3 regions of the Thalassolituus sp. UBA3500 genome follow, and region 3 is predicted to be linked to each of the others. Evidence: predicted binding sites of a transcription regulator. Region 3 holds the regulator's gene; each other region holds the start of a gene.
What was found. Region 3 encodes FNR, which switches genes on or off when oxygen is low (the NO sensors DNR and NnrR bind a similar motif). Its sites were predicted from a motif close to TTGATNTANATCAA; they were not measured.
Positions count from the first base shown of each region.

Region 1: the regulator FNR is predicted to act here: its motif matches at 4,646-4,659, upstream of B2R29_RS00095 (YdcH family protein).
Region 2: the regulator FNR is predicted to act here: its motif matches at 3,879-3,892, upstream of ccoM (cytochrome c oxidase subunit CcoM).

Region 1 covers NZ_DFQB01000001.1:11,173-18,952, reverse strand. Annotated here, with positions in the region: gene B2R29_RS00115 (polyprenyl synthetase family protein) at 149-1,117, shown strand; gene dsbD (protein-disulfide reductase DsbD) at 1,134-2,888, shown strand; gene trxC (thioredoxin TrxC) at 2,936-3,370, shown strand; gene B2R29_RS00100 (response regulator) at 3,394-4,527, opposite strand; gene B2R29_RS00095 (YdcH family protein) at 4,713-4,952, shown strand; gene lipA (lipoyl synthase) at 5,016-5,987, opposite strand; gene lipB (lipoyl(octanoyl) transferase LipB) at 5,991-6,629, opposite strand; gene B2R29_RS00080 (HP0495 family protein) at 6,629-6,901, opposite strand; gene B2R29_RS00075 (D-alanyl-D-alanine carboxypeptidase family protein) at 7,027-7,780, opposite strand, start outside.
Region 2 covers NZ_DFQB01000059.1:208,018-215,797, forward strand. Annotated here, with positions in the region: gene B2R29_RS15440 (hypothetical protein) at 1-292, shown strand, start outside; gene B2R29_RS15445 (DUF4404 family protein) at 421-678, shown strand; gene B2R29_RS15450 (CBS domain-containing protein) at 691-1,125, shown strand; gene B2R29_RS15455 (helix-turn-helix domain-containing protein) at 1,443-2,147, shown strand; gene B2R29_RS15460 (glycosyltransferase family 4 protein) at 2,209-3,375, shown strand; gene B2R29_RS15465 (hypothetical protein) at 3,404-3,718, shown strand; gene ccoM (cytochrome c oxidase subunit CcoM) at 3,968-4,087, shown strand; gene B2R29_RS15475 (septal ring lytic transglycosylase RlpA family protein) at 4,100-4,885, opposite strand; gene mltB (lytic murein transglycosylase B) at 4,882-5,853, opposite strand; gene rodA (rod shape-determining protein RodA) at 5,867-7,018, opposite strand; partial or broken gene B2R29_RS15490 (penicillin-binding transpeptidase domain-containing protein) at 7,018-7,780, opposite strand, start outside.
Region 3 covers NZ_DFQB01000048.1:7,456-15,235, reverse strand. Annotated here, with positions in the region: gene B2R29_RS12240 (hypothetical protein) at 1-143, opposite strand, end outside; gene greB (transcription elongation factor GreB) at 224-760, shown strand; gene B2R29_RS12230 (hypothetical protein) at 831-1,304, shown strand; gene ttcA (tRNA 2-thiocytidine(32) synthetase TtcA) at 1,312-2,274, opposite strand; gene B2R29_RS12220 (hypothetical protein) at 2,331-2,825, opposite strand; gene fnr (fumarate/nitrate reduction transcriptional regulator Fnr) at 3,080-3,844, opposite strand; gene B2R29_RS12210 (sulfite exporter TauE/SafE family protein) at 3,873-4,550, opposite strand; gene ccoS (cbb3-type cytochrome oxidase assembly protein CcoS) at 4,543-4,782, opposite strand; gene B2R29_RS12200 (heavy metal translocating P-type ATPase) at 4,785-7,226, opposite strand; gene B2R29_RS12195 (FixH family protein) at 7,223-7,717, opposite strand.

The sequences.
Region 1 (7,780 bases), on a different contig from region 3:
GGCGTCCATATGGCAGGGAGCGTAATTTCGGGGCGCGAGACTATACCGTACTCCTGTTTTGGCCGCAAGTATGGAACAGGCCTTTTTCTTGACAGGGCGGGTCGGCCTCCCTAGCATTCGTTGCATTATAAAGCAGGCACCCAAATTCATGCATATTAAAGACGTACTTGCCACGGTTAACGAAGAGTTTCAGGCCGTCGACAAGCTGATCCACGAGCAGCTCGAAAGCCGAGTTCCGCTGGTTGAAAAAATCGCCGAATATATCGTCAGCAGCGGTGGTAAGCGTATCCGCCCTCTTCTCGTATTATTGACGGCCAAGGCGTTCGAACGCGCAGACGCTGATGCGGTCAAGCTCGCAACGGTCATTGAATTTCTACACACCGCGACCTTGCTTCATGATGACGTCGTTGACACCTCCGACATGCGCCGCGGAAACCCAACCGCCAATGCCCGCTGGGGCAACGCTCCCAGCGTTCTGGTCGGTGATTTCCTTTATAGCCGCGCTTTCGAAATGATGGTCGAGCTGCGCTCTATGCCTGTAATGGAGATCCTATCCAACGCCACCTGCGTGATCGCCGAGGGCGAAGTCATGCAGCTGACCAACGTCAAGAACCCGGATACGACTGAAGCCCAGTACATGGAAGTTATTCATGGCAAAACCGCCATGCTGTTTGAAGCCTCGACGCATTCTGCTGCGGCATTGCTCGAATTAAGTGACGAAGATCGCAATGCGCTTAAAGAGTACGGCAAAGAGCTGGGCATGGCTTTCCAGCTGGTCGATGATATACTCGACTACGAAGGCGATGCCGAAGAGATGGGCAAAAACGTGGGTGATGACCTCGCCGAAGGTAAAGCCACCCTGCCTCTGATCCATGCCATGGCACATGCGAACGAAGAAGACCGACAGCTTATCCGTAACGCCATCCGTAAAGGTGGCCTGGATGATATGAATGACGTCCTGCGCGTCGTGAAGAGCTGCGGATCTCTCAACTATACGCGCCAGCAAGCCAATGCATGTCGCGACCGGGCCCAGAAACACCTGGAAAATTTACCAGCTTCCGTTGCCCGCGATGCCCTCGCGGCACTGGCAGCCATCGCGGTCGAACGAACCACCTGACGGAGTAACAGATCACATGATGCGCGCGGGACTTTGGCTACTGTTGTTTATTACCAGCATCCCGGCGCATTCCGGTCTGCTGGATGGGCTTGGCGGATCGGATGACTTCCTGCCTGTTGAGCAGGCATTTCCTCTCGAAGCATATTCCAGTCAAGGACAGGTCACAGCACGCTGGGATAGCGCCGACGGCTATTACCTCTATGAGCATCGTATCTATCTGACCCGAGGCTCCGAGCGACTGGACCCGGTCAGTTGGTCTAAAGACGGCAAAGAGAAATACGACGAAGCTTTTGGTGACATTATTGCCTATTACGGGCAACTCGAAGTGTCTTTCGACACCACCCAGCTTTCCCCGGGAGCAGCGACTCTCCACTATCAGGGGTGCGCAGACGCCGGACTATGCTACCCACCTCAGACACTCGAGGTTACTGTCGTTCCAGCATCGACTTCACAATCCATTCAAGCTGGCCAAAGCAACGCGCCTAGCGAAGCATCAGCCTCTTCAGACGACGGCAATGACTCGTTTTTCTCTGGGCGGTCACTCCCTGCAGTCATCGGGATTTTCTTTCTGTTGGGCCTGGGCCTGACGTTCACGCCCTGCGTGTTACCTATGGTCCCCATCCTCACGAGTGTTGTTCTGGGCGGTGGTAAAACCAGCGCAGGCCGTGGCTTCTGGCTTTCTTTTTTATACGTCACCGGCATGGCCATCACTTACGCCGCAGCGGGGCTGACCGTTGGCCTGCTCGGTGCTGGCGCTAACGTGCAGGCCATGATGCAAAGCGCCCCAGTTCTGATCGGTTTCGCCATCTTTTTTGTCGTGCTGTCACTGTCTATGTTCGGTGTTTACGAACTTCAGCTACCGTCCGGCCTGCGTAACCGCCTGAATGCAGCCAGTCAGAAGCAAAACGGAGGACAGGCCGGCAGCGTCTTCATTATCGGCGTTCTTTCGGCCCTGGTTGTCTCTCCGTGTGTATCCGCGCCACTGGCCGGCGCTCTCGCCTATCTGAGTACCACAGGTGACGCCACAAGCGGAGCACTTGCCCTGCTGGCGCTCGGTTTTGGTATGGGAACGCCATTAATTGTATTGGGCACGACAGGCGCCAGCGTTTTACCGAAAGCGGGTATGTGGATGGAGCGCATTAAGTATCTGTTCGGCATCATGCTGATTGGTGTGGCTATCTGGCTGGTAAGCCGGTTATTACCGGGCAACATTGTACTTGGCTTGTGGGGCGCACTGGCCGTGGGTGCAGGTGTTTCCGCAGGCGCCCTGAATACCGCCAGCGAAGGGCCACAGCGCTTAATTAAGCCGGTCGCGGTTGGTGTATTTGCTTACGGCATTATTGCACTTGCAGGCGCCGTCAGCGGCCGCTCTGATCCATTGAATCCGCTCGGCCACGCAGAAAAGATCCATGTCAGCCCGTTTTATCAGACAGAGTCAGTAGCAGAAGTAAAAAGTCTGATTGCAGACGCAAACACAGCGGTCATGGTCGACCTCTACGCCGACTGGTGTATCTCATGCAAAATCATGGATAAAGAGATATTCGCCACCGACGAGGCTCAGGAGCGATTAAGCCATGTTCAATGGGTTCAGTTGGATGTCACCGACAATACTGACGCGCATCAGGCGTTTATGAAGGCTCAGGCTGTTTTTGGGCCGCCTACGGTGCTGTTCTTTCAGCCCGGTGCAGAAAACGCCAGTGGTCGTATTATCGGTGAGCGCGAGAAAGATGAGTTTCTGCAGGAAGCACTCAATATTTCACCCGCCCCTTGAAATACATAACTGTCGCCTCATATAGGTAGCAACTACAGGAGACAGCTATGCATATTACCTGCCCGGATTGCGGAGCCATCAACCGCATCCCCGACGACAAAATGAATCAACCCGGACAGTGCGGAAAATGTAAAAGCCCACTGTTTACAGGGTCAGTCAGTGATCTCAGCGACGCTGATTTCCAGCGTTTCATCACAAAGAATGACTTGCCCGTCGTCGTCGACTTCTGGGCCAGCTGGTGTGGTCCGTGTCAGATGATGGCACCGATATTTAAAGAGGTTGCTGCGGCAATGCCTTATCAGGCGCGCTTTGCGAAAGTGAATACCGAACACGCACAACAGACAGCGGCTCAGTTTGCTATACGTAGCATTCCCACTCTGATGGTATTCAAAAACGGAAAGATTGTAGATCAGATGGCCGGGGCATTGCCCGCCCAGCAATTGAAACAGTGGGTACATCAAGCGCTGGTCAAAGCCAGCTGAACCCGCAGAGAATCAGGTGAGCGTCAGGCCGACGACTCACCGCCACTGACAACATATTCGACAGCATCCATGACAGGCTCAAGATCTTTCTGCCAGTCCATTGCTTCGTTATACAGCCCTTCGAGGCTCTTCAGGAAATCCATAACGAGACTTAACATCCGCTCCTCCTGCTCTTCATGCAGACCCAGCGTCAGGAGCTCCTCCCTCAACTCCAGCTTGACATCATCACGCTCGTTGGCCGCACGCACTTTCATTTCATCCTGTCGTTTCTGCACGTCCAGTAATGCCTGTTTCACATCAGAGACAACATCCAGAAGACGATCTTTCTGACGCAACCGCTCTTCCATATTGAGGCTACTTACCCGGGCATCCGCGGCACTCAATACGACAGCCAGATGATCCTTGATACGACCGAAACGGGCTTCCTCTTCGTAAGGTACATTTTTGATAAGAAGTGCAGTCCGTGGGTAGTTAACCAGCATACGGCGGCCAAACTCCATAATGCGACCACCACCATGACCTGACTGCATCAGATCCTGTTCGAGCGGCGATGCCACCCCCGAATGCGAGTAGTAATGAGGCCATTCATCGCCTTCGAGCCAACACGAGAAAACAGCATTCAGACCAAACCGGGACAGAAGATTCAGCAGCGCCTGTGCCAGCTCATCGAGTTTCTGACACATGGAAATCTGTTCCATGAAGCGCACGATCTCGCCCTGCTCTGCAGAGTGCGTCATGGCCTCAAAGGCGGCTTGCTTAGCATTCTCTGCATTGTCCAGGAGCTCTCGCTCATAACGTCGCTGGTGCAGCGCCCGTGATACCTTGGCCTGAAGATCAGCAACATCAAACGGCTTACTCACATAATCGTCGACGCCTGCCTCATAAATAGCCAAACGGGTATCTATGCTGAGATTATCGCCGACATAGATCACCGGAATGCCAGTGGTATCAGGGTGCTCCCGAAGCAGCCGGAACAGTTCATCGTCACTGCTGTTCATTCCCGAACCGTCGAGAACAATACAATCCGAATCTTTATCAGCAGAGGCGAGGTAATCTTCAACCGTACTGAAGCCGGCAACATCAAGGTGACTGAGGATATGACCTAACAAGGATATCGAATGTGCTTCATTATCCAGAACAACAACCTTACCTGGCATTTTCTTCCTCGTGGCTGAATAAACCACTTACTAATTGAGTTACCTATAAATAAAGACCACAACCTGAAATTCGTCCAGATAAAATGTAAGGAATAGTGCATCACAGGAACTCACTACCCTGATCCAGGTCAATGTCGATACGGGCAGCAAAGGTAATCTGAAATTGTCCGAACAGGAGGAACACTATGAACGTCGAACACCATGATTTACACCACGACTTCCCAGACATGGCTGAGCAGATCCACGAGTTGAAAATGAACGATCGGCACTTCGCCCGACTGTTCGATGAATATCACGAGCTGGATAAAGAAGTACGGAAAATCGAAGAGGACACCACACCCGCGTCGGATGACACCCTCGACGCTTTACGACTTAAGCGCGTACACCTGAAAGACGACCTCTACGCCATGCTCAAGCAGGCCTGAGCACGAGTTGAAGAAGGGGCAGGCATGCCCCTCCCCTTTACGACAACGCTTTACAACAACCGCTTAACCGACGGGCACGCCGCTGACATCAATGCCTTCGGCCTGCTGATCAGCGTGGTAAGACGAGCGCACAAGCGGCCCACTGGTCACTCGGATAAAGCCCATCTCTTTGGCGATATCGCCCAACTCTTTAAACTCTTCTGGGGTCACAAATCGCTTAACCGGTGAATGATCACGACTTGGCTGCAGATACTGGCCCAGAGTGATGTGGTCAATATTGTGCGCACGCATATCACGCATGACATCAACCACTTCCTCGTTAGTCTCGCCCAGCCCGAGCATCAGGCCCGACTTGGTAATAATTTCAGGGTTGCGTGCTTTGTATTCTTTCAGCAAGGTCAGAGACCATTCGTAGTCAGAGCCTGGGCGGCACTCCTTGTACAGACGCGGTACCGTCTCGAGATTGTGGTTAAACACATCAGGCTGAGTTTGCGTCAGAATATCGAGGGCGATCTCCATACGACCACGGAAGTCAGGCACCAGAACCTCCAGCTGAATGCCCGGACTGTGCTCACGCGTCAGGCGAATACAGTCGGCAAAGTGCTGAGCACCGCCATCACGCAAGTCATCACGGTCAACAGAGGTAATGACCACATACTTCAGGCCCATATCAGCAATGGCAGTTGCAAGGTTGACCGGCTCTTCTGTATCCAGCGGATTAGGGCGGCCATGACCAACGTCACAGAATGGGCAACGACGAGTACAGATATCCCCCATGATCATAAAGGTTGCCGTGCCACCGCCAAAGCACTCGCCCAGGTTAGGGCAGCTGGCTTCTTCACAAACGGTATGCAGCTTATGCTTGCGCAACTTCTGTTTAATTTCGTTGATCTTGGGTGTTGCGGGAATGCGTACGCGAATCCAGTCGGGCTTACGCGGTATTTCTTCGGTCGGAATGACTTTAATCGGGATACGGGCAACTTTATCCGCACCGCGCAGTTTTTCGCCCTGCACTACTTTGCGTCGTTCTGACATCAATTACTCCGGAGTCGTATTGTCAGTGCCTGCGCCATCGTTAGCTAGCAGACGCTGTAAATGATAGTCGAGACGATCAGCCACTGCATCGAAACTCACCGCGTTGTCAGTTTCAGCAACCATCTGTGTCATCTCCATTCCCGCATACCCACACGGGTTTATACGGCGGAAAGGTTCAAGATCCATATCAATGTTTAACGCCAACCCATGGAATGAGCGCCCATGGCGTATTCGCAGGCCGAGCGAGGCTATCTTGCGTTCACCGGTATAAACACCGGGAGCATCACTGCGCGGCGCGGCCTCAATTTTCCATTCTGCGAGGGTATCAACAATGGCCTGTTCAATGGCACTGACTAACTGTCGAGGCCCCCAACCGCGGCGAGCGATATCGATCATCAGATATACAACAAGCTGACCCGGGCCATGATAAGTCACCTGACCGCCACGGTCTGTCTGAACCACTGGAATATCCCCAGGAAACAGCACATGCTCGGCTTTACCCGCCTGCCCTTGAGTAAATACAGGCGGGTGCTGCAAGTACCAGAGTTCATCAGCAGTGTTGTCATTGCGCCCTTCGGTGAAGGCCGTCATGTCGTCGTAGACCGTCTGATAATCCGCCAACCCCAGCATGCGGATCTGCATCAGATCACCATACGAACGTTAGCGTGTGCCATCAGGTCTTTATGGATATTCACCAACTGATCCTTACCAGTTGCTGTGATATAGAGAGTCACCGACCGGAAACGTCCATTAGAGCTCTCCTGGATACGGATTCGCTCCATGTCGCAGTCTTCCGCGTGAACGCGAACGATTTCGACGATCACCTCTTCGTAGTTCTCCATTGCCTCGCCGACCACTTTGATCGGATAGTTCTCACAGGGAAACTCAATTTTAGGGGCTTCAGGTTGGCTCACGGCGGTATCTCAGAAGATAAACAGAACAATGGTTACATTTATGGATGCTGCCGCCTGAATTTTCAAGCGGCAGACATGAAAAGTGTGCTGCCAGTACGGTCAGCGGCAGCCTAGTGGCACCAGCTTCAGGCGAAGAGGCGCACGAAGAAAAGTTTGATGGATCCGATCAGACGTCCAAAGAAGCCCGACTCTTCAATATCCGTCGCTGCAACAAGATCATGCTTGCCCAGTTCTTCCTCACCCATCTTCAGCGTCAGCGTGCCAACACCCTGCCCGGCCGACAGCGGAGCTTCTGGATAATCAGGGCTAACGACTTCTGCGACTAACTCATCCCGCGAGCCACGCGGCAGGGTCATGTAAATGTCTTCAGCAACCACCAGGTCGATGGTGTCCTGCTTCGCCAGCCAGACTTTCTCAGTCGCCAACACATCGCCTTTACTGTACAGCTTGTGTGTTTCGAAATAGCGGAACCCATAACCCAGCAACTTCTGAGTCTCACGAGCACGAGCCTCTTCACTGCGCGTCCCCATTACTACCGCAATCAGACGGGTGTTATCGCGTTTTGCCGAAGCAGCCAGACAGTATCCTGCTTCTTCAGTGTGACCAGTCTTCAGGCCATCAACGCTAGGATCGCGCCACAACAGCTTGTTGCGGTTTGGCTGACGGATATCGTTGTATTCAAAATACTTTTCAGCGTACAGGCCATAGTAGGTAGGGTGGTCTTTAATAATGTGTTTAGCCAGCAAAGCAAGGTCTCTGGCCGTGGTCAGATGGCCTTCGGCAGGCCAGCCTGTCGCGTTTTCGAAGTTGGTATCGAACATACCAAACTCCTGAGCGTACTGATTCATCCAGCCCGCAAACGCGCTTTCTGAACCCGCG
Region 2 (7,780 bases), on a different contig from region 3:
ATCCAGCCCTCTGTTCATGCTGCATTGTGATTTTGCTGATAAAAAAGCCAATGATGATGCACAACTGACTCATTTTCTGCAGCAGCACGAGGGTGAACGCCTGATCTGGATGCCTGTTGCCGCGAATGCCAGTTTATTGATCAGTGCTCTGAAACAGGTGTTACCGTCGAAGTCTGACAGCCGACTCAGGGACATGACTCTTCTCTATGTCGGCGATGCAGGACTGAGGGAAGTGCTGCAGCAGCTGGCTGAGAAGTGCGGAATGAAGTTCTGCTTTCAGGCGTTTTATTGATCTGCGTCCGTCCACCAAGCCATACCTTACTTCTTACATAGTGTGAAAACTATTTTCACGGAGTAGACTGGAACTGAGACATGCGGAAATTATCAAAGCATTGTCACTTCCAGTTAAAGGAGAAGGTTATGGTTAAACAGGTTCTCAACGAGCAACTCGAATCCCTTCATCGTACCCTCAAGGAAAGCCCCGAACTTGACTCTGAAACCCACGATCTGCTGCTCAAAATCGCTGATGACATCGCAAAGCTGGAGGGCAATGAAGCAGGCTCACCTGAATTGAGCGATGCGGTGCAGGAGCAGGTCATCCGCTTTGAGCATGAACATCCTGCGATCTCGGCTATACTTCGGCAACTTACCGACACTCTGGGACGCATTGGCGTCTGAGGAGCACTCCTGATGCGTCATATGCCGACCATTACCGAACTCATGACGGCGTTTCCTGCCCATGTTGATGAAAACACGAGTCTTGCGGAAGCGGCCCGCGTGATGGAAGTTCATCATTGTCATCACGTCCCTGTCATGAATCACCATGAAGTCACGGGGCTTCTTACGTGGGCTGATATTGAACTCGCACGAAGCCCTGGGCACCCTGCCAGTGATATCAGCGAACTGACGGCCGTGGATATGTGCCGCCGGGAAATCCCAGCCATCGATCTCCATACTCGCCTCGATGTCGTTCTTGATCAGATGGTCGCTGATGATTTTGATGCGGTACTTATCATGAAGGGTGACCGTCTTGCAGGGATATTCAGTCTGGAAGATGCTGCGAAAGGCTTTTCGGCCTGGTTAAAGAAAACTTATTTACCTACCGATGACCCGGGGTGCGCCTGACAGGTGTCCGGCTGAATAAAAAAATTTTCTGCATTAAAAAAGGGCGTTAAGCGCTTGCTCTGCATCTGGATGAAGCAGTAATCGTCCGGGTGCCACAAGCGCTTGATGGAATAGGTGGTTGTCGTGTTTTTTTTCTTATTGTCACATTACTGAAAAAATTCTTTCATCATCAACAAGTTAGGCTGCAGCACCGGCTATCGCAATGCTGCAGCTCGTGGTTATGAGGGTGTATTTTCGCGCCTTTTACCAAATTTTATTCGGCCCGATTAAGCTGGTACGGGTTTTGCGACAGCATAAGCATTCAGGAGGAGCAGCCTATGTACAAAATCGCAGATATCCAGGAATACCGTAAAGACAATGGCATCAAATCATCCCCATCCGCATGGGTAAATGAAGTCGCCAATGTATTGGAAAGTCGCTACCACGATGACGAAGCTATTCAGCAGTTGCTGATGCTTGCCACGCAGGTGACTGGCCTGAGCAATATTTCAATTGCCGTCCCCGACTCACCGAGCCGTTTTAAAGCCCAGTTCTGTTCAACAGGGATCAGTAACGGCGTATATAGCTTTGCAGTACAACATGCACTGTGTCGTCAGTTCGAAAGCCGCGAATGGCTGACGATTGGTGACAACAGCGAGCGCCCGGAGCACTTTGATCCACAGCTGGAATCGCTGTCGGGTTCAATGCGTTGTCTGTTGGTGCCACTGACTATCCGTCAATCGGTGATGGCCGTGATGGTGGTTGACCTGCGTGGTCATGATGCAGGCACTCTTGACCTTGCGGAAATCCGCTTCATTGGTGCGCAGATCGCGACTATTCTGGCGACTCAGGTTGTACCGAACTTTAAGACTCTTTATGCGCGTCCATATCAGCGAGTTCAGGAAAACGAGCTGGATGATATTCACGCTGCGATTGATAAGTGTAACGGCAATAAAACGATGGCAGCCAAGGTTCTTGGGCTGACACCGCGCCAGCTGCGCTATCGCCTGTCAAAACTCAGCGAAGAAGCTGCTGAGGCGTAATTAAACTGTCATTGATTGCCCGGCAAACTAGCTTGTATGAGTAGTTATTGCTGGGTATGACATGAGCATTCGTCACATATGTGTCGTTACAGAAACGTATCTTCCTGAAGTGAATGGTGTTGCGAACTCCTTGCAGCACCTGTTCACTCATCTTAACTCTGATCTTTATCAGGTCTCTATTGTGCGGCCTGCACCCAGGGTCGATATGGACGTCCCTGACAATGAAGTCTGGGTAAAAGGTATCAGCATTCCGCAATACCCGGATCTGCAATTAGGTTTACCATCAAAGACGGCTCTCAGGTCGCACTGGAAAGCCACTCCACCGGATCTGGTTTATGTGGCCACAGAAGGGTTGCTTGGTGCGTCTGCTGTTTCCTTGGCCCGGGAATATAACCTGCCAATGATCAGTGCATTTCATACCAATTTTCATCGCTACAGTGGTTATTACGGCCTGGGGGTTATGCGTCGCATGATTATGGCCTGGATGCGTCGTTTTCATAATCGGACTCACGTCACTCTGGTGCCTTCTCGATCTATGGTGAGTGAATTAACGGATGAGCGCATGGAACGCGTCGAGTGGTTACCTCATGGTGTGGATTGCCGCCGTTTTAATCCTGCGCACCGTTCAGCGACCTTAAGAGAAGAGTGGGGCATTGAGTCGGGTGAGCAGGTCGCCCTGTGCGTAGGCCGTGTCGCCGCGGAAAAGAATCTGGTGGTCGCTCTCAAGGCTGTGCGGCAAATGCGCATCGAAGGTCGCCAGATACGACCTGTGATCGTTGGTGATGGCCCAATGCGTGAAGCCTTGTCTGAAGAGTTTCCTGAGGCTGTATTTACGGGCGTAAAAACCGGCCAGGCGCTGTCTGAGTGTTTTGCATCAGCGGATCTCTTTTTGATGCCAAGCCAGACGGAGACCTTTGGTCTTGTGACGCTTGAAGCGATGGCCAGTGGTCTTCCTGTCGTCGCTTATGACATGGCTGCGGCCAGAGAGTTTGTCCGTACTGGCGTTGATGGTTCTCTGGCATCCGATGACAGTGAGGAGGCCTTTATTGATGCTCTGCGAGTGGCATTGCGCTTTGACGCCACCCTGATGGGATTGGATGCCCGTAGTCAGGCTGAACAGCTTTCATGGGACATGGTTGCGCGTCAGTTTGAACGCCGGGTTGAAGCTTTGTTAGCAAGTCATTGCGAATCACGCGGAATGGTACACCCCTTGCAGACGACTTCTTGATAAGTATATCTGTAGGGGGGAAGAAGTTATGGTGGAATTCAACCGCCGTAGTATTGCGTTACTCCGAAAAATAAAAAAAATCGCTAAAGACGAAGTGGGTTGCGAGATCCATTTCGATTCAAATACTCTCGAAAACGATTTACGAGTGCTGGTGCGAAGCGGCGTCAGCGCTGAACTTCTCGGGCTGGTTGAGGATTTCCTGCCGAGCCAGGCGCCACCGGTTGAACCGCAGATGCAGGAAAGCCGAAAGGTATATCGTGGCAGTGAAATTCTGATGGACGACTCCTCGCGGGTTCGGCAAGCGAAACAGAAAATGTATCGTGGTCGTCTCGTTGAGGCTTAGTTTCGATCTGTGATGGTGCAATGGCAGCCTTTGTGACATAAAAAAGTGCAATTGCTGCCGGTTTTTCGTCAATTGTCTAACGGTCGCACGGCCGTTTTCTTTCGAGAATACTGACCTGAGTCAAACTGTGGGTGAGTGCTCTATTCCTCTGTAAGCATATTTGATTCAAGTCAATTCCAGTTATGCCAACCTCGCTATATTGAGATTGAAACAACGACTGATGTCTCTTCTCAATGCGAGGTATTTATTATGTTTATGGATGAGGTTGTATTCTCTGGTCTTGCGATTGTCGGGCTCACTTGTGCGTTCTTTGTTGGCGTTTATATCGCGGTAAAGAAAGACATTAAAAAGCACGGCACCGGCGAGTAATAGTCTGGTCTCTCAGCGTTGCAATTGATGCTGAGAGAGCAGAACCAGCTGGGTGATGCCTTCATTGTTCAGCGCTTCAATCAAAAGCGGGACTTCGGACTCTGGCACGGGGCCTATCCGAACCCGGTGTAAGGTGATGTCGCCTTTATCTTTCGGGTAGATACCTACAGTCCAGTCTCCTGCACCCACCTTAGCACTGATATCAGCCAATCTCTGACGCAAGCGTTCTGCCGAATCAGAGTTGCTGAGTGCGCCCGCCTGTATCCACAGGACGGCCTCAGAGAGTGGCGCTTTTAGTACTTCTATCGTTACGGGGGCGGTGCCATCGTTATGAATATCCAGCTTAACTGCGGCCGCGTATGACAGGTCTATGATTCTGTCTTCATGGAAAGGGCCGCGGTCATTGACTCTGACGATGACTGATTGATTGGTATCCTTGCGTGTGACTCGAACGTAAGACGGCAGCGGAAGCGTTTTGTGGGCTGCGGTCATTTTGTAGACGTCGAAGGTTTCCCCGTTTGAGGTGTCGTGGCCGTGAAATTTCATGCCATACCAAGACGCAATCCCTTCCTGAGTAAAGCCTTCGGCGTCTGTCATGACTTCATAGTCCTTGCCCAGAACACGGTAGCGGGCAGGGTTACCTAAGCTGCTGCGCGGCTCGGAGACAGGCACGGGCTCGGCGATCGCTTTGATATCAGCGATCGGCGCTGGCGTGAAATCACTCTCGTGTTGATAACGGGATGTTGCGCAACCGTGAAGCAGAGCAAGACTGACCAGTACGGCCAGTCCGCGCATCATTGTTTGTCCTCACTCAACGCCTGGCTGAGCTGATATACGGCCATCGCGTACAGCTTACTGTGGTTGTATTGAGTGATAACGTAGAAGTTATATTCACCGAGCCAGTATTCATCGCCCTGCTTGCCTTCAAGGCGCATCAGGTTGGCAGGCTTGTCGCCTTTGATCTCTACTGGCAGTTTTACGCCCGCCGCTGTCAGATCAGCAACGGTATGTTGTGGCTTGCGGCTGACGTTAACTAGTGGTTCGTATTGGTCGCCACTGACGGTCACCCGGTGAGTCACGGGTTCTCCGGTTTTCCAGCCGTGTTCTGAGAAGTAGTTAGCGACACTGTGGATGGCGTCGACAGGGTTGCCCCACAGATCGCGCTTGCCATCACCGTCGCCGTCAACCGCATAGTGCAGGTAGCTGGAGGGGATGAATTGGCCGTAACCCATCGCGCCAGCATAAGACCCTTTGATTGTGCCCGGGTCGACACCTTCTTCACGCGCGAGAGCGAACATGGCTTTCAGCTCGCGCCAGAACAGGGGGCGCTTCGGGTAGTCAAAGGCGAGTGTCGAGAGTGAGTCGAGAACCCGGTAGCCACCCTGACGGGTGCCGTAAAAGGTTTCGACACCAATGATGGCTGCGATGATTTCAGGGGGGACACCGTATTTTTTTTCGGCCTCAGCCAGAATATCTGCCTGGCTTTCGAGAAAATTCTTACCGGCGCTGATGCGCTTTTTCGTCAGAAAAATATCCTGATAGCGAGCCCAGTTCATGGTGCGCTCGGCGGGGCGCTGGATAGCTTCGAGTACTGAGTCCATTTTCTCTGCTTGTTTAAGCCAGTTGCGCACTTCCTCGGCAGGAATGCCGTACTCTTTTTCAACTTCGGCGACGAATTCGTCCGTGCGCTCGTGTTGGTCGTAGGCTGCGGCTGCAAAAGGTGCAGAAACTGCCAAGGTGATTGCTGCTAACACATGTTTCAACATAGTAAGAACCCTGTTATTTCCTTTGCCGATGAGTGTACATCGACATAATAAGCCCAAAACCCAGAAGCAGACTGACAACGGACGTGCCGCCGTAACTCACCAGGGGCAGGGGGACACCTACGACCGGGAGAATGCCGCTGACCATGCCTATATTCACGAAGACATAGATAAAAAACGTAACTGACATGCTACCAGACAGCAGACGACCAAAAAGAGTTTCGCAACGGCTGGAAATGTAAAGGCAGCGAAGAATAATCAGAGCGTACAGAGTCAGTAAGAGGCAGACGCCAATTAAGCCATGCTCTTCCGCGAGAACGGCAATAATGAAGTCTGTATGGCTTTCGGGGAGAAACTCGAGTTGCGATTGCGTTCCTTGCAGATAGCCCTTGCCGTGAATGCCGCCTGAGCCGATGGCTGTTTTCGATTGAATGATATTCCAACCTGAGCCGAGGGGGTCTGATTCTGGATTCAGAAACGTAAGAACGCGCTGCTTCTGATACGCGTGCATCACGAAAAACCACATCATCGGCGCCATGGCCGCCACTATGCCGATCATGGAAAAAATCAGCAGCCATGACATGCCCGCAAAAAACAGGACTAACAATCCCGAGGTGCTGATGAGTATCGACGTACCCAGGTCGGGTTGCTTAAGGATCAGAATCGTAGGAATGAAAATAATGACCAGCGCCTGAAGCAGATCACGAAAGCGCGGTGGCACTGGCCGTTTGGCCATGAACCAGGCGACTGCCAGTGGTAAGGCCAGTTTCACTAATTCAGACGGCTGGAAGCGGGGCAGTGGCCCCGGTAAATCAAGCCAACGCTGAGCCCCTTTGGCGCCAACGCCCGCGACTAGCACGCCGACGAGGAGCAGTGTCCCCGCCGCCAATGCCCAGGGGGCTATCAGCTGATAGAGTCGTGGCGGAATCTGCGCAGTAAAAAACAACAGAATCATGCCAATACCAAAGTGAACGGCCTGACGTTTCACCATGCCGATTTCCTGACCGCTGCCGCTATAGAGTACAGCAAGCCCTGTAGCGCCTAACGCGATCAGGAGTAGAAGCAGAATCAGGTCGATGTGCAGTCGTGCGAAAAAGGCGCCGCTGCGGTCGAACGTATGATGCTGTGACGGCGTGGAGACCGTGCGACTGAAATCTGTACTGGCCATCAGCCTTCTGCGCCTCCCAGGTATTCATTAATGATTGCTTGAGCGATGGGTGCTGCTGTACGACCGGATGACTCGCCGTTTTCAACGATAACCGCAATCGCAATCTGTGGTTTCTCTATCGGGGAGAAGGCCATGAACCAGGCATGATCGCGCAGGCGCTCCTGAAGTGCTTCAGAATCGTATTCGGCATCCTGTTCAATACCAACCACCTGTGCAGTGCCGGTTTTTCCTGCGATCGGGAAATCCAGGTTGGCGCGCAGCGCGCGTGCAGTACCATGACGACCAGTAATCACATGATCCATGGCGGTGAACATACGGTCCCAGTCGGAAGGGTCTTTGAGCTTGATGTCAGGGATATCGCCATGAGGGAACTCGGTCGGGATATTGTCTTCGGCGGCAAGCAGCCTCGGGACTTCCCATTTACCCTTATTGGCCAGTACCGCGGTTGCAGTGGCTAACTGCAGCGGTGTGACTGCCATGAAGCCCTGACCGATGCCAAGGTTGACGGTATCACCCGGATACCAGGGGCCACGCCCGGTGGAGCGTTTCCATTCCCGGTCGGGGAGAATGCCCGATACCGCTGAGATAACATCAATCGACATATCCCGACCAAAGCCAAACTGGCCAAGGAAGGGCGTCAGGTCATCAATCCCTGTTTTAACAGCGACGTCGTAAAAATAGGTATCGCAGGATTCAACAACAGCCATTTCAAGATCCACAACACCATGGCCTTCGCGCTTCCAGTCTCGATAAAAGCGCTCG
Region 3 (7,780 bases):
GCCAGTGCGGGAATGGCCGGCACCAGTAACGATACGCCAAGAATGATCATCAGCAGGCCAACGGGTACAGGCAAAGGCAGAACGAGTAGCCCGGCAACGATCAGAAGGACGCCGCCGACAAGAGTTACACTGCGTCGAATCATTAGTTATGCTTTGGAAAAGCCTCAAAGGGCGCGTGCAAGTGATGTATGCGCTCAAACTACTTACCAGATGTTGCAATACGATGACCGAACATAAAAAGCCGCTGCCACGCCGGGCACACCTGATTACTCCGGGGGGCATGAAAGCGCTTGAAGACGAGCACGATTTTTTATGGCGCCGCGAACGCCCAAAGGTAACTCAGGAAGTATCCGACGCGGCGAAACTGGGAGACCGCTCAGAAAACGCGGAATACATTTACGGTAAGAAGCGACTGCGCCAGATTGATAGTCGCCTGCGCTTTCTTGGAAAGCGGATAGAGGCCGTCACCGTGATTGACCGGCCGCCAGCGGATCTCGATAAAGTCTTTTTCGGCGCCTGGATTGAACTGGAAGACGAAGAGGGTGAGATGCTGCGCTACCGCATCGTGGGTGAAGATGAAATCGACTTACCCCATGGCTACATCAGTGTGGATGCGCCTCTGGCGCGTGGTTTGATTGGTAAATTCGTTGATGATGAGGTGACGGTGCGTTTGCCCAAGGGTGAGACTACCTATTGTATCGTCAGCGTTCAATACGAGCGCCCTGAGTGGGATTTGCGGCCGATGCCCGAGTTCTCTTGAGCGCTATCTGCTGAGTAATGTGACGCCGGGGCTTGGATGAACTAATCTTGAGCGAAGGAGGTGCATTATTATGCAACGATGGCTGCTTATGCTACTTGCGATACCGGCCCTGGTTCTAGCCGATAATCATGGGAAACACAACGCTGATTCAAAAGAGGCGCTCTCAGAAGCCTATGTGATGCCGGTGTGGGTCGACGCAGTGACTCAGGTGTGTCCATGGAAATCGGAAGACGCCGAAGGGTATATCCGCCTGATCCGCAAGCAGAATGAAGATGGCAGTCACGGCCTGTTCGTTCAATGGTTGCGAAAAGGGATTGCTGGCGCTCCGACTGCGGCCGTATCAACGCTCGCGGTCGAACCGCTTGAGCACGACTATCTGGTCAGAATTGAGATGCCATCACCAACGCTGGCGCGCGATGCGTGCCGTCTGAAAGCGTTGGCCGAAGATATGATGAACGAGCGCCGTTACGAATTTGACCTGCTACTCCGGGGCCCTGGAGACATGCAGGTCAACGTCAAGCGTATGCTGGGCGGCGGAGTCTGAATCTGAATCAGTCGTCCGACATCAGAAGGTCGATTCGGGTACCCAGGTGGCTCTTGTCCTGCTCATCCTGAAGGCCTTCGAAATTCCAGAGTTCACGGTCACCCAGTTGAGATGGAGCAACGTTGCATACCGCGGCGAAGATATTCTCACTGCGACCAGGTTGCTCTTTCTCCCACTGAGCAAGCATCCCTTTGATATTCTGACGCTGCAGATTTTCCTGAGAGCCACACAGGTTGCACGGAATGATCGGGAATTCCTTCTCAGCAGAAAACTTTTCAATGTCCTTCTCTTTGCAATATGCAAGAGGGCGGATCAGAACGTGTTTCTTATCATCGCTCAGCAGCTTTGGCGGCATAGCTTTGAGCTTACCGCCGTGGAACATATTCAGGAACAGGGTTTCGATAATGTCGTCGCGGTGGTGGCCCAGGGCAATTTTGTTAGCACCAATGGATTCGGCAAAGCCATACAGAGTGCCGCGGCGCAGTCGTGAGCAGAGGCCGCAGGTGGTTTTCCCTTCAGGGATGATCTCTTTCACGACGCTGTAGGTGTCTTTTTCGATGATATGGTAGGGCACGCCCACCTTATCAAGGTAAGCAGGCAGGATGTGCTCAGGGAAGCCAGGCTGCTTCTGATCCATATTGACGGCGATAAGCTCGAAATTGACGGGCGCACTTTTCTGCAGGCTCATCAGAATTTCCAGCATGGTGTAAGAATCTTTGCCACCAGACAGACAGACCATGATTTTGTCGCCGTCTTCAATCATCCGGTAGTCTTCGATGGCTTTGCCGACATTACGGCGCAGGCGCTTCTGGAGCTTGTTGAATTCGGTCCTGGATTTGCGTTCAGCTTGATTCTCTGCGGCTTCAGTTGTTCCCGCAGATGGCTCAACGGTCGCTGGGTCGAAGACCTCAGGCTGATAGCCTTTTTCAGGTTGCGAAACAGCAGATTCAGACACGTTTACTTCAGACATATAACACCCCATGCATAGGGTGCGCTTTATATCAGAATGTGGTGATTATATAAACATCAGGCCACAGCGTGACTGGATTCGACCAGCTCTTCGTAGCGTTGAACGAAGTCCTGAACGGTGAGGTCGTCACGGGTGTGGTAGCAGTTTTTCCAGAGTGTTGCCAGGTGCAGCACACTGGCGCCGCGCGGTAGGGTGAACTGTGGGTGACGAACGTAAGCAAGCCAGGTAACGGCAGTCGCGTAGGCCAGGTTGGTTGTTAGTTCGGCATGCGGGTTATCCAGAAATTCTCTTTGGCTGGCAATGCCACGCACCTTACTGGCCAGTTCTGGCCGCTCGGCGAGATAGTCGTCCCAGATGTGTCTGTGGGTCAGGCCGTGCAATCGGTAGATGCCTGAAGTGCGTTGCCCTTCTGTTTTCAGAAAGGCCCCCAACTCCGACTCAATGGCGGCAGTACCCAGCAACAACAACTCAGCGTCTGCACTGTTGGCATCCAGCTTCTGCAGCGTCGGACGAATAACGTACGTCCGGAAATCCTCAGCATCTATACCCATCAGAAACTCCAGGGAGTAATTTTTGGCAGTTAACGGTAGTGCAGCAATTAGCGTACCTGTTTGGCTGGCCGTGAGATAAACCCTCGCTATCAGGTGTTTACTCAATCGTACTGCCTGATACGGTAAGCATAGTGATGCAGGTCGCAGGGGGAGGCAAATATTTGCGCAGTGTGACCAATGTCTGATATTGCGAGCGAGAAAAGGATGAGCACAATCCGTGTGCTGAGCGATATTTATAAGCGCCAGAACTGAGATCAGCTCTCTGTCTGGTGCAGACACTCATCGTTGGCGCGTGTAAGTCCGGCGAGATCAAACAAGGTGTCGCTGTCTTTCAGGATAATTTCCTTACCCTGAGTCTCGATCAGTTCGTTTTTCTGGAAGCGAGTGAAGACACGGCTGATGGTTTCTACCGCCAGACCCAGATAGTTACTGATGTCGACACGTGACATTGGCAGACGGAAATGCGTCGCTGAGAAGCCACGGCGCTGATAGCGCTGAGAGATATCAAGCAGGAAAGACGCAACGCGCTCTTCAGCGTTTTTCTTACTGAGTAGCAGCATCATGTTCTGATCATGGCGGATTTCGGTGCCCATGGTCGTCATAAGCTGACGGCGCAGGTCTGGTAATTCATCGGCCAGCTGCTCGAGCTGCTGTAGCGGAATTTCACATACTGTGGTCGTTTCCAGCGCTTTTGCCGTCAGTGGATAGGTGCCAGCGTTGTAGCCAGACAAACCGATCAACTCGCTCGCCAGGTGGAACCCGGTAATCTGTTCTTCACCGTTACTTGCCAGTGTGTAGGTCTTAAGGGCGCCCGTGCGGACTGCAAAGACAGACTGAAATTCGGTGCCTTGCTGAAACAGCAGCTGACCTTTCTGGATAGGGCGACCCCGCCGAATGATATCGTCCAGACGCTCCATATCATTTTCGGTCAATGAAAGAGGCAGACACAGCGCATTCAATGAGCAGGTCTGGCAATGAGGCTGCGCTCCACGTAGCGGAGCATTAACTGACATTTTCATAGGCAAGAACGATCTCAAGTACGATAGATCAGGCGGCTGTAAAGCTGGCAGGCTGCCACACAGAAGCCAAAGTCCAGCAACCATAACCGATCAATAATAGACCCGCAATATAACGTGACCACTGGTGACGAATTATGTTCATTACCGATGCCGATGCGAGCCCTGCAGATAATATGGCTGGAAATGTACCCAAACCGAACACAAACATGGTCAGAGCCCCCATTGCTGGTTCTCCGTTGGCAGCTACCCAGCTAAGCGTGCTGTAGATCAGACCGCACGGAAGCCAGCCCCATAACATACCGAGAATCCATTGGCTTGCAGGGTCTGAACGACCGAGGCGTTTCTGCGCGTGCGGTTGAATTCTTTGCCAGAACAGTTGGCCAAACTGCTCAATGCGCGTCAGCCACAGTGCCCAACGGGCGATGTAAAGGCCCATCAATATCAGCATCACTCCAGCGACTGAGCGTAACGAGAGCATCAGGGTGTCGTGCAGGCTGGAGAGCCACAGTCCAAGGCTACCCACAAGCAGTCCTGCGAGGGTGTAACTGGTGATGCGGCCAAAATTAAACAGTAGAGATGCTCTTACTCTGTGCTGAGTATCAAGCTGCCCAGCGGCCGCTGCGACGCCACCGCACATGACCAGGCAATGGCTGGCGCCAAATAAGCCGAGCAGAAGGGCGGTGAGGAGCGAGAGGGGTTCAGTCATTCGTCGTCTTGTCTGGCTTACTGCCCGAATCAGAATCCGACTCTGAATCGGCCGTTTCAGCAGTGCTGTCTTCGCGGCGCTCGTTCAGGTATTCATCGTCGTCGAAGAGTATTTTGTGCGCGGGCGAGTCGAGATCATCAAACTGCCCCCCTTTGACGGCCCAGAAGAAAATAGCCACGGCAATAGCGAGTAGGGCAATCGACAGAGGAACCAGTACGTAAATAATATCCATGATCAGTTCTCAGCAGTAAGTGCAGTCGGGCGGCGGGTGAGTCGCAAGGCATTCAGTACGACCAGCAAAGAGCTGAATGACATGCCGATGGCTGCCGCCCAGGGCGGAACCAGACCAGCTGCCGCCAGTGGTAACGCAATCAGGTTGTATAGTAACGCCCAACCGATGTTCTGACGAATGACATTGCGGGTTTTGTGCGATACCGACAGGGCATCAGCAATCACTTCCAGTCGACCGTTGGTGAGCAGAGTATCTGCATTGGTTTTTGCCAGGTCAGTCGCTTCATTGACGGCCAGTGACACGTCTGCACCAGCCAGGACCGGGACGTCATTAATGCCATCTCCTACCATAAGCACGCTGTCGCCCTGTTCTTGCCACTCGCGTACGATGGCGAGCTTGTCTTCCGGGCTGAGGCCGTTACGTACATCGGTAATGCCTAGTTCATCAGCAACCAGAGTCGCAGATCTTGACGGGTCACCGGTGAGCAGTGCGACGTCAATTCCACGAGATTTCAGGGTGTCTATTAACGGACCAGCGCTGCGGCGCACGGTGTCGTTCAGGAGGAACCAGGCTAGCGGTTGTTTATCGTCAGCTAACAACAGCCATTGGCCGGATACGCTTTCAGGCGGCAAAATACCATCTGGCCAGACGAAATCCGGGCGGCCGAAACGAAATCTGTAGCCATTAACCTGACCACTGACCCCCTGACTCGGGTGATGCTGAATGTCTTCGGTAGGAAATACCGGGTAATGACGAAACGCCTTAGCAATCGGGTGGCTGGCATGCTGTTCAAGAGATGCGACTACCGAGGCCAAAGTATCCTGATCCAGCTCGATATTGTTTTCTCTAGCGCCCGCGACTGGGCGGACTTCCGTCAGGGTCAGATGACCCAGTGTCAGGGTGCCGGTTTTGTCGAACACTACGCGATTTACCGACTGCAGTGTCTCTAATACATGCCCTTTACTGATTAACAGGCCGCGTTCACGCAGAGCTGTTGTCGCTGCAGTAAGGGTCGTTGGTGTGGCGAGAGAGAGGGCACATGGGCATGTGACTACTAATACCGAAAGTGCGATAAAGAACGCGTGATCGTTGCCCTGAAACATCCAATAGCTGAACACAGAGGCCGAGATAATCAGAACCGCAGCGACGAAGCGGCTGGCAATGCTGTCGGCAATAAGCGCGACTTTGGGTTTTTCCTGCTGGGCTCGATCCATCAGGCGGACGATGGTCGATAGCTTTGCATCCGCGCCCGTGGCCGTAACCTGCATTACAAGCGGGCTTTCGACGTTCATGGTGCCGCCAATCAGAATGTCACCGGCTTGTTTGTTGAGTGGCATGTATTCGCCCGTCAGTGCCGATTCGTCGACGGTGCTCTGGCCATCAATCACAACGCCATCCGCAGGAACTGGGTAACCGGGTTTGAGCAACAGGCGGTCGCCGGTCGTGATGTCGCCTGCGGCAATGATCTCTTCGCCATCGGGTGTTTGCTTAAGGGCAACATTCGGTAGCAGCGTCATCAGGTTATTACCGGCTTTCCCCATGCGGTGCCGGGCACGCATTTCCAGAAAGCGCCCGAGTAAAAGCAGGAAGGTAAACATGCAGACTGAGTCAAAGTAGACCTCAATACCCTGATTAAAGGTGCTCCAGATACTGGCGCAAAAGGCGAGAATAATCGCCAGCGATACAGGCACATCCATGGTCAGATGTCGGGTTTTTAAATCCCGGATCGCAGCATCAAAAAAGGGCCGGGCACTGTACAACACGACCGGAAGCGTCAGAATCATTGATGCGAAGCGCATAAATACTTCGTACTGCTCCGCCATCCCTGCGTACAGGGGCACCGCAAGCATCATCACCTGCATCATTCCGATACCCGCCACCGCAAGGCGCCGTATTGCTTTTTTCCCTTCGCGTTCGCGTTGCGCGTCATCTGCCGTTGATGAAAAAGGCGCAGCTTTGTAGCCGAGACGGTAGATGGCTTCGAATATCTGGGATAGCGCGATGTCGTTGTTATTCCACGCTACGACGAGGCGGTGGTTCGAGAGGTTAAGCGTTGCACGTTCGACCCCTTTAAGCTGGTTAATTCTGTGCTCAATGAGCCAGGCACAGGCGGCACAACTGATACCGTCGATGATCAGAGTCGCTTCTTTCTGATCTCTCTGAGTTGCAACAAACTGCTTTTGCAGCGCTTCACTGTCGTAGAGGCTGAGAGACTCCCGCGCGGTCAGAACCTCATCGTCTTCGTTGGCAGGTGAGATTTGCGGGAGTTCTGTGCGGTGGCGGTAATAGTCTTTCAGACCAGACGCAACGATGGTTTCGGCCACGGCTTTACAGCCTGGGCAGCACATGGGTTCTTCTTTGCCATCGATGATGGCCGTCCACTGCTGGCCTGCTTTCAGTGGTTCTCCGCAGTGAAAGCAGGGCGTACGGAGGCTTTGCGTCATTGAGTGACTGTCTGAATCTTCTTACCGTTTTCGATGACTGTACGCGCTGTAACGCGCCATTCCTGATCTGGACTGGTCAGCCAGATGACACGTTTCTGTGGCAGCTCCAGTTCATTGGCCGCAACATATTGGCCCCCCGGAGTGCGCTGCAGGAAGAGCGTCAGGTCGCGATCTTCCAGGGTCGGGTGAATAAGTTGTAGCTGCAGAGAGCCGGGCTCTTCATCCGCGATTGATGTCGCGTTAACGATAATTTCGTCTTCGGTGAAGGTCAGGTCAGCCTGAACATTCAGACGACGGGCGCCTTCGTGAAAACGTTGATCCTGGGTGTAGCTCATACCGTCTTTGTAGTAGCTGTTACTGACCAGAGAATCCTTTGTATCAAGTGCCAGCGACAACATAATGAAGCCCCATACTATGGCGGCAAGCGGTACTCCGATAACAAGAAGCATCATGGGTTCTTTGTACCAGGGTGTTGTTGTTTCGCTAGTCATGCAGAGTATCCAGGGAGAAAAATGAAAAATCGCCCAAGTGTAACCACTTGGACGATAGGGCTC